One region of the Streptomyces sp. NPDC058955 genome, then DNA from elsewhere that is predicted to be linked to it. Evidence: riboswitches for the same ligand, from Rfam matches in the RefSeq annotation. Region 1 holds a riboswitch; the other holds the start of a gene.
What was found. Region 1 has a riboswitch for cyclic di-AMP ahead of ACFW1I_RS17955 (transglycosylase family protein). Riboswitches for the same ligand answer to the same signal wherever they lie in the genome.

Region 1 (4,882 bases):
TCAGCTGGGAGTTCGCGAGCGACCCCTACCCGGCGTACGCCTGGCTGCGGGAGCACGCGCCGGTGCACCGGACCACCCTGCCCAGCGGCGTCGAGGCCTGGCTCGTCACCCGGTACGCGGACGCCCGGCAGGCCCTCGCCGACCAGCGGCTGTCCAAGAACCCCGTGCACCACGCCGAACCGGGCAAGACAGGCATCCCGGGCGAGCGCAGCGCCGGTCTGATGACCCACCTCCTCAACATCGACCCGCCGGACCACACCCGGCTGCGGCGCCTGGTGTCGAAGGCGTTCACCCCGCGCCGGGTCGCCGCCTTCGCGCCGCGCGTGCAGGAGCTGGCGGACCGGCTGATCGACGGCTTCGCCGAGCGGGGGAGCGCCGACCTCATCCACGAGTTCGCCTTCCCGCTGCCCATCTACGCCATCTGCGACATGCTCGGCGTCCCCGCCGAGGACCAGGACGACTTCCGGGACTGGGCCGGGATGATGATCCGGCACGGCGGCGGCCCGCGGGGCGGGGTGGCGCGGTCGGTGAAGAAGATCCGCGGCTATCTCGCGGAGCTGATCCACCGGAAGCGGGACGGCCTGGGGGAGGAAGGGGCCGACGACCTCATCTCCGGGCTGATCCGCGCCTCCGACCACGGCGACCACCTCACCGAGGCCGAGGCCGTCGCCATGTGCTTCGTGCTGCTCTTCGCCGGCTTCGAGACGACCATCAACCTGATCGGCAACGGCACCTACGCCCTGCTGCGCAACCCGGACCAGCGGGCCCTCCTCCAGTCCTCGCTCGCCGCCGGGGAGACCGGGCTCCTGGAGACCGGCGTCGAGGAACTGCTGCGGTACGACGGGCCGGTCGAGCTGGCGACCTGGCGGTACGCGACCACCGGCCTCACCCTCGGCGGGCAGCCGATCCCGGCCGGCGACCCGGTCCTCGTCGTCCTCGCGGCGGCCGACCGCGACCCGGACCGCTTCGGCGCGCCGGACACCCTCGACCTCGCCCGCAAGGACAACCAGCACCTGGGCTACGGCCACGGCATCCACTACTGCCTGGGCGCGCCGCTCGCCCGGCTGGAGGGGCAGACCGCGCTCGCCACCCTCCTGACCCGCCTGCCGGACCTGCGACTTGGCGCCGATCCGGACGAACTGCGGTGGCGCGGCGGGCTCATCATGCGGGGGTTGCGCACGCTTCCGGTGGAGTTCACCCCTTCCGCACCCCGTCACGGCGGATGACGGCGTGTCAGAAATGTGATCTTCGCGTGATCGCGCAGCCATCGACTTGTGACGGACGTTCGAATGCGGCTACGTTCGCGCCAACGTTCGGCCCCATCCCGGCCGTCCCAGGCGCACCCGCCGTCCCCGCCGTCACGCGAAAGGCCCCGACATGCTTTCCGGAAACGGACGACACCGTCGACCCCGCCAGGCTCCCGCGCTCGTCGTCACCGCCGGAGTGACCGGATCCGCCCTGGCGCTGCCGCTGCTCGCCACCGGCTCCGCCTCCGCCGCCGACGCGGCCACCTGGGACCGGGTCGCCGCCTGCGAGTCCGGGGGGCAGTGGAGCGCCAACTTCGGCAACGGCGCCTACGGCGGCCTCCAGATGACGCAGGAGGCGTGGGAGCGGCACGGCGGACTCGCGTACGCCCCCAGCCCCGACCTCGCCAGCCGCGCGCAGCAGATCACCGTCGCCGAGAAGGCGCTCGCCTCCGGCAGCACCGACTGGGCCACCTGCGCGCCCATCGCCGGTCTGGAGAACGACGGCAGGGCGACCGGCGTCCAGCCGGGCCCCGCGGTCCAGGAGGAGGAAGAGGGCGGCGTCGCGCCCGAGTCCAACTGGACCGGCGGCACCTCCACGAGGGCCGCCGCCGACGCCCGGCCGGAGGCGACGGAGACCGCCGGGACGACCGCGCCGGCCACCGAGCGCGCCGACAAGGCGGAGCGGGCGGCCGAGAAGGCGGCGGGGACCACCACGGCCCCGGCCGCGCCCACCGCCCCCGCGAAGTCCGCCACCACCCCGGCGCCCACGACCCCGGCCCCCACGGGGACGGTCACGCCGCCGCCTGCGACCACCGCGCCCGGCGCCCCGGACGCCTCCACGGGCACCCCGGACGCCCCGGTCGCGTCCCCGGACGACTCGAAGGCGCCCGTGACGCCCACCACTCCGGTGACCCCCGGCGCGGACGGGTCTGACGTGTCGTCGGCCACACCCGGGACGGGCAAGCATCGGGGCGAGGCGGCACCGGAGGAATCCGACACAACGGACACCTCTCAGGATTCCGGTCGACATGCCGCAGCTGCGGACAAGGTCACCTCAACCCCCGTCAACTCGGGCGCAAGTGACGCGTACACCGTGCGGCCGGGTGACAGCCTGTCGGAGATCGCTCAGGCGAACGACCTCGCCGGCGGCTGGGACGCGCTCTATGACGCCAACCGCCAGACGGTCGGCGCCGATCCGGATCTCATCCTTCCTGGTCAGAGCCTTGAACTGACGGACCCCGCAGCGGAGAAGTGAGGTCGTTTCAGGGCTGTATGTCCGATTTTGGGAAAGTGAGACATGGGTCTCTTCGTCCCAACTGGCGTGTCACGTCCGCAAACTTTGCTTCCGTCAGCTCTCACCTGCGCAAACGAGGTCTGACGGAGTGCAAGTAAGGGCGATTTGTCCGTCGTAAGGCCCTTTGAACTTCGAGCACCTGTGTGTCTACGGTCGACACCGCTCGCCACCGCGGGCCCCGTCGACCGAAACGCCGAGTCCTGCCGTCGGCCGCCGGGAACTGTCGTCGCGAAAGCGCCGCAGGCAGGAGTGGGGGACCCAAGGTTTGCGCCGGTCCCGGCCGTTGAGACTGACGGCCGAACGGACCGGCTAGGGGTGAAGCCGCGTGCAAGGACACGCGGCCGGGCGAACTCTTCAAGCCCGAACCCGACAGCTCACCTCACAGGCGTCGGTGAAGAGGAAACTCCATGCTGTTCTCCGGCACGGGCAAGCGTCGTCGTCCCTCCAAGGCCACCCGCGTCGTCGCCCTCGTCGGCGTCACCGGCGCGGCCGTCGCCGCCCCGCTGATGGCCGCGGGCACCGCTTCCGCCGCCACCTCCTCCGAGTGGGACCGCGTCGCCCAGTGCGAGTCCGGCGGCAACTGGTCCATCAACACGGGCAACGGCTACTACGGCGGCCTGCAGTTCTCGGCCTCCACCTGGGCCGCGTACGGCGGCACCGCCTACGCCTCCACCGCCGACCAGGCCAGCAAGTCGCAGCAGATCGCCATCGCCGAGAAGGTCCTCGCGGGCCAGGGCAAGGGCGCCTGGCCGAGCTGCGGCGTCGGCCTCTCCTCCGCCTCCTACGACGGCGGCTCCGCCGAGGCCGCTCCGCAGCAGCAGAGCACCGAGCAGGCCGCCCCGCAGCAGAGCGCCCCCGAGCGCTCCACGGAGCGCCCCGCCACCCGCAGCGAGCAGCGCCAGGCCCCGGAGCGCGCCGCCCAGGCCGCCCCGCAGGCCGCCGCCAAGAAGACCGTCACCACCCCGACCGGCAAGAAGGTCAAGAAGGGCGACGGCGAGTACAAGGTCGTCGCCGGCGACACCCTCAGCAAGATCGCCGAGGCGCAGGGCGTCGAGGGCGGCTGGGCGAAGCTCTTCGAGCTCAACGAGGACGTCGTCGAGAACGCCGACCTGATCTACCCGGGCCAGCAGCTCCACCTGAAGTAAGGCCCGCGGTGGCGGTGAGTCCGGCGGCTCACCGGCACCCGACGACCCTCCCGCGGTGACCACCCCGGTCCCGAGCCCCCTTCCCCCGTGGCTCCGGACCGGGGTTCTGCCGTTACCGTCCAGTAGATTCCGGGTCTTTCGTCCCCTACTGGATGCTCTTGGGCCCTTTTTCGTCCCAGGGGACGGGCGGTCGGCTGGCCGGAGCGCCGGAGCCGGTTAGGCTCTTGTCGCAAGGCGAACGAGACCTTGCGACCATGCGTCACACCTAGCGTCACATCCCAGAAGGAGATGCTCGTGCCGTCCATCGACGTCGTCGTAGCCCGGGAAATCCTGGACTCCCGAGGCAACCCCACGGTCGAGGTCGAGGTCGGCCTCGACGACGGCAGCACCGGCCGTGCTGCCGTGCCGTCCGGTGCCTCCACCGGTGCGTTCGAGGCCCTGGAGCTCCGCGACGGTGACCAGAACCGCTACCTCGGCAAGGGTGTCGAGAAGGCCGTCCTCGCCGTCATCGAGCAGATCGGCCCGGAGCTCGTCGGCTACGACGCCACCGAGCAGCGCCTGATCGACCAGGCCATGTTCGACCTGGACGCCACCCCGGACAAGTCGTCGCTCGGCGCCAACGCCATCCTCGGCGTCTCCCTCGCCGTCGCGCACGCCGCCTCCGAGGCCAGCGACCTCCCGCTCTTCCGCTACCTGGGCGGCCCGAACGCGCACCTGCTGCCCGTTCCGATGATGAACATCCTCAACGGTGGGTCGCACGCCGACTCCAACGTCGACATCCAGGAGTTCATGATCGCCCCGATCGGCGCGGAGTCCTTCTCCGAGGCGCTGCGCTGGGGCACCGAGGTCTACCACACCCTCAAGTCCGTCCTGAAGACCAAGGGCCTCTCCACCGGCCTCGGCGACGAGGGCGGCTTCGCCCCGAACCTCGGCTCCAACCGTGAGGCGCTCGACCTCATCCTGGAGGCCATCAAGCAGGCCGGCTACGTGCCCGGCAAGGACGTCGCCCTCGCCCTGGACGTCGCCGCCTCCGAGTTCTACAAGGACGGCAAGTACCTCTTCGAGGGCAAGGAGCGCTCCGCCGCCGAGATGACCGAGTACTACGAGGAGCTCGTCTCCGCGTACCCGCTCGTCTCCATCGAGGACCCGCTGTTCGAGGACGACTGGGCCGGCTGGAACGTCATCACCGAGAAGCT
Region 2 (4,882 bases), on a different contig from region 1:
TCGCGGTGCAGGACACCCCGCACGGGGTGCGGCTGGTGGTCGGCGACGTGCGGGGGAAGGGCATGGACGCGGTGGAGGCGGTGGCCGTCGTCATCGGGGCCTTCCGGGAGGCAGCCGAGCAGGAGGCGACGCTGGAGGGAGTGGCGCAGCGGCTCGAACGGGCCCTCACACGGGAGGGGACCCGGCGGGAGGGGCTGGACGCCTTCGAGGGGTTCACGACGGCGGTGCTCGCGGAGATCCCGCGCGAGGGCGAGCGCGTCCGCCTGGTGAACCGGGGGCATCCGCCGCCGCTGCTGCTGTACGGGGACGGGCGCCTGGAGGCGATCGAGCCGGCCGAGGCGGCGCTGCCGCTCGGGATGGGGGAGCTGTCGGTCTGGCCGGACCGGGCCGACGAGCGGTCGTACCCGCCGGGCGCGACGCTGCTCTTCTACACCGACGGGCTCTCGGAGGCGCGGGACCCGAGCGGCGTCTTCTACGATCCGGCGGACCGGCTCGCGGGGGCGGTCTTCCCCGGGCCGGAGGAGCTGCTCGACGCGCTCGTGGACGACGTGCGGCGGCACACCGGCGGGGGGTCGACCGACGACATGGCGCTGCTCGCGGTGAGCCGGCCGGCGGCCGGGGCCCCGGAGCGGCGGCGGACGATGCCGGTGGTGCCGCCCGGGCCGGCGGGTTGACGGGGACGGGCGGGACGGGCGGAACGGGCCGTCATCACGGTCCGTGGTCACGAGGTGTCACAGCGATAACAATTGACATAACGTCAGATTCTCGGGGTTTGCCGGGGCCTCACTGAAGGGGGGTCAACTCGGGCGAATCCCTGCCAATTCAATGAATGATCAAGAGGAACGGCTTGGAATCGGACCGCCGTGTCTATTAACGTTCGATAACGCAGCGCGGTCGTCCCAGCCGTCGCAAGAGGCGGCTCCGTGCGCACGTGCCGAATCCCGAAAGGGAACCGGGGAACCATCCCTTGGGGTGAATCGGGCCCCTCGCACCTCCCCCGTGCGAACACGCCCGTAGGAGACCTTCCTGCTCCGAACCCGTCAGCTAACCCGGTAGGCGAGAAGGAAGGAAAGGAGCGCGCCCCCGTGGCGTCCAACACCCCCGTACCCGGAGCCCCCTTCGACCCCTTCGGCGGCCCGGGTGCCGTCGGAGCGGACGACCCGGCCGGCGCAGCGTCGGGCACGTACGCGTACGACACCGCCTCCTTCACCCCCGCGCCCGGGGAGTGGAACCCGACCGAGGGCTCCCTGCGCGCCGAGAGCCGCGCCGGCGGCCGGCACCGGGTCGTGAAGCAGCGCTCCAACTTCGCCCGCTCCTCCACCGTCCTCGGCGTCGGCGTCATCGCCGCCGTCGGCGCGGGCGGCCTCGCCACCGCGCAGGAGAAGCCCCCGGTCGCGATCTCGCTCCCGGACCTCCCCGACCTGGGCCTCCCGGACGCCCACGACCTGCCCGGCGTCGGCTCGCTGCTGCCCGGCGGCGACGAGGAGACCGCCGAGGCGCAGGACTCCGCGCCGGTCGCCACGGGCGGCGCCGGCGCGAAGCCGCTCACCTCGATCACGTACACCGCCCCGGCCGACACCGACACCGCCGGCACCGCCGCCACCGGGGAGCGCACCGCCTCCGCCGCCGACGCCGGCGAGGCCCTGCGCGCCCGCATCCTCCAGCAGGCCGAACAGCAGCAGCAGGCCGCCGTCGACGCCGAGAAGCTGGCCGCCGAGAAGGCCGCCGCCGAGAAGGCCGCGGCGGACGCCGCCGCCCAGGCCGAGGCCGCCGCCAAGGCGGAGGCCGAGGCGAAGGCCAAGGCGGAGGCGGAAGCGGAGGCGAAGCGGCTCGCCGAGGAGAAGGCCGAGGCCGAGCGGATCGCCGCCGAGAAGGCGGAGGCCGAGCGGCTCGCCCAGCTGGCCGCCAGCTACTCGATGCCGCTCTCCTCGTACACGCTCACCTCCACCTACATGCAGTCCGGTTCGATGTGGTCCTCCGGCTACCACACGGGCCTCGACTTCGCCGCCCCCACCGGCACCCCGCTCAAGGCGGTGCACGGCGGCACCATCAAGTCGGCCACCTACTCCGGCTCGTACGGCTACCGGATCGTCCTGGAGCTGGAGGACGGCACCGAGATCTGGTACTGCCACCTCTCCTCCATGACCGTCGCCGCCGGCCAGACCGTCTCCACCGGCGAGACCATCGGTCGCGTCGGCGCCACCGGCAACGTCACCGGACCCCACCTCCACATGGAGGTCCACACCCCGGACGGCTCGGGCATCGACCCGGCCGAGTGGCTGCGGTCCAAGGGCCTGACGGTCTGAGCCCGCCTTCCGGCCGGGGTTCAGGCTCCTCGACCGGAATACGCCCGGCGGTGCACGGAGTTGATTTCTGCATGACCTCGACTCTGCGCCCGCTGGGCACCTCCGACCTGCGCGTCTTCCCGCTCGCCCTCGGCGGCAACGTCTTCGGCTGGAGCGCCGACGAGGAGCGGTCCTTCGCGGTCCTGGACGCCTACGCGGCCGCCGGCGGCAACTTCGTGGATACCGCCGATGTCTATTCGGAGTGGGTCGAGGGCAACGAGGGCGGCGAGTCCGAGACGATCATCGGCCGCTGGCTGGCCGCCCGCGGCAACCGCTCCGACATCGTCGTCGCCACCAAGGTCGGCGCCCACTCCCCGCTCAAGGGCCTGGCCGCCGCCACCATCAAGGCCGGCGCGGAGGAGTCCCTGCGCCGCCTCGGCACCGACTACATCGACCTGTACTACACGCACTTCGACGACGAGACGGTCCCGGTCGAGGAGATCGTCACCGCCCTCGACCAGCTCGTGAAGGACGGCAAGGTGCGGGCCGTCGCCGCCTCCAACATCTCCCCGGAGCGGCTGCGGGCCTCCCTCGACTTCGCCGAGGCGGAGGGCCTCGCCCGGTACGTGGCGCTCCAGCCCGAGTACAACCTCGTGTCGCGCGAGAAGTACGAGGGCCCGCTCCTCGACACCGCCGCCGACGCGGGCCTCGCCGCCGTCCCGTACTACGGCCTCGCCGCCGGCTTCCTCACCGGCAAGTACCGGCCCGGCCGGACCGTCGAGAGCGTCCGCGCCTACCGGGCCTCCGCCCTCGCCGAGACCGCGCGCGGGCAGGCCGTGCTCGCCGCCCTCGACGAGGTCGCCGAGGCCCACGGCGCCGAGCCCGCCACCGTCGCCCTCGCCTGGCTCGCCTCCCGCCCCACCGTCGCCGCGCCGATCGCCTCGGCCCGCACGGTCGAGCAGGTGCCGGCACTGGTCGCGGTCGCCGACCTGACCCTGACGGCGGCCGAACTGGCCCGCCTCACGGCCGCCTCGGAGACCCCCGAGGGCTAGCCCTTGTACGGGTTGTAGCCGCCGTAGTCGAGGTACTGCGGCGGCACCCACACCCGGCCGGTGGCCCGCGCCGCGTACGACAGCGCGGGGGAGGCCATCGCCCGGCGCTCCCACAGGTGGTGCAGCAGCTCCTGCTCCCGCGCGGCGAAGTCGGGCACCGGGACCGTGCCCCGGCGGGCCCGCTCGCGCAGGAACGCCAGGGTGGTGGCGAAGGACTCGTACTCGCCGACCGTCCGCGCCCCCGCCTTCCCGTACGTACGCGACGCCACCGCCCGCGCGGTGCGGCGGGCCCGCATCGAGGAGAGCGCCAGCGGCTCCTCCGGGGAGAGCCAGCCGGCCGCCGCGTACGCCGGCAGCACCCCGGCGATCGTCCGCAGCTCCTTCTGCCGGCTCCACACGGCCAGCCAGGTCAGCAGACCGAAGGCCGGCACCATGAAGATCCCGTACACGGCGTAGAAGGCGAGCGGGCCGCCGAAGGTCGCCGAACCGTTCCACAGCGCGTGGACGCCCATCGCGAGCAGCAGCCCGGCGAGCGGCAGCAGCACCTTGCGCGGTCTGCGCACCCTGCCGCGCGGGGCGAGCGCGGCCAGACCGAAGCCGATGCCCGTGAGCACCGTGAAGAGCGGGTGCGCGAACGGCGACATCACGACCCGGACGAAGAAGGTGCCGGCGGTGACCGCGCCGATCCCGCCGTCCCCGAGGTCCTGGTCCTCGCCGAAGGCGTTGCCCAGGTAGAGGATGTTCTCGGTGAACGCGAAGCCGGTCGCGGTGAAACCGGCGATCACCACCCCGTCGACCAGGCTCCGGAAGTCCCGCCGCCGGAAGAGGAAGAGCAGCAGGATCGCGGCGGCCTTCGCGGACTCCTCCACCACCGGGGCGATCACCGTGGCGCCGAGGTCGTCGGCCGAGCCCGGGTCGGCGGTCGCGGTGGCGATCCAGCGGACGGCGAAGGAGTTCGCGAGGATCGCGACCAGAGCGGCGGCGAACGCGCCCCACGCGAACGCGAACAGCAGGTTCTTCCACGGACCCGGCTCGACCCGGTCGAGCCAGCGGAACGCCGCCATGAGCAGCGGTACGGGAAGCACCGCGAGGCCCAGCCCGACGAGGAAGCCCTCCGTGCCGGTCTGCTCCCGCACCAGCGCCAGGATCACCAGGGCGCACAGCGCGAGGAGCGTGATCACGGCGACGGCCCGCACGATCCGGCTCCGCCAGAACGCCCGGCGGGGCCGGTACCGCCACTGGCTCCGGTCGGCGGCCACGGCGAACGCGGGCTCGTCCCCGTCCCGCGCGGGCACGTCGGCGGCGAGGGCCGCCCTCGCGTCGGCGGATGTCTCCTCGGCCGGTGGGCCGGCCTGCGCCGGGAGGAAGGCCGGGGCCGTGGCCTGCGGGTCGGCGGTCGGCTCGGGCTGGGGTGGCGGCATGGGGTGCGTCACGGACCGACCCTAACGACCCGCACCGACAGGAGCGACGGGTTACCGGAGGAAGGGCTACTTCCGCCGGAAGAGCAGGTCGTGCACGACGTGCCCCTTGTCCAGGCCCTGGCCC

Region 2: another riboswitch for cyclic di-AMP. It lies ahead of ACFW1I_RS34360 (M23 family metallopeptidase); the one in region 1 lies ahead of ACFW1I_RS17955 (transglycosylase family protein).

What each region holds. Positions count from the first base shown of each region.
Region 1 is NZ_JBHYKM010000041.1:12,645-17,526, reverse strand. It holds gene ACFW1I_RS17965 (cytochrome P450) at 1-1,226, shown strand, start outside; gene ACFW1I_RS17960 (transglycosylase family protein) at 1,378-2,502, shown strand; cyclic di-AMP (ydaO/yuaA leader) riboswitch at 2,767-2,944, shown strand; gene ACFW1I_RS17955 (transglycosylase family protein) at 2,949-3,686, shown strand; gene eno (phosphopyruvate hydratase) at 3,975-4,882, shown strand, end outside.
Region 2 is NZ_JBHYKM010000146.1:980-5,861, forward strand. It holds gene ACFW1I_RS34355 (PP2C family protein-serine/threonine phosphatase) at 1-674, shown strand, start outside; cyclic di-AMP (ydaO/yuaA leader) riboswitch at 923-1,074, shown strand; gene ACFW1I_RS34360 (M23 family metallopeptidase) at 1,086-2,306, shown strand; gene ACFW1I_RS34365 (aldo/keto reductase) at 2,378-3,337, shown strand; gene ACFW1I_RS34370 (PrsW family intramembrane metalloprotease) at 3,334-4,770, opposite strand; gene trmB (tRNA (guanosine(46)-N7)-methyltransferase TrmB) at 4,825-4,882, opposite strand, start outside.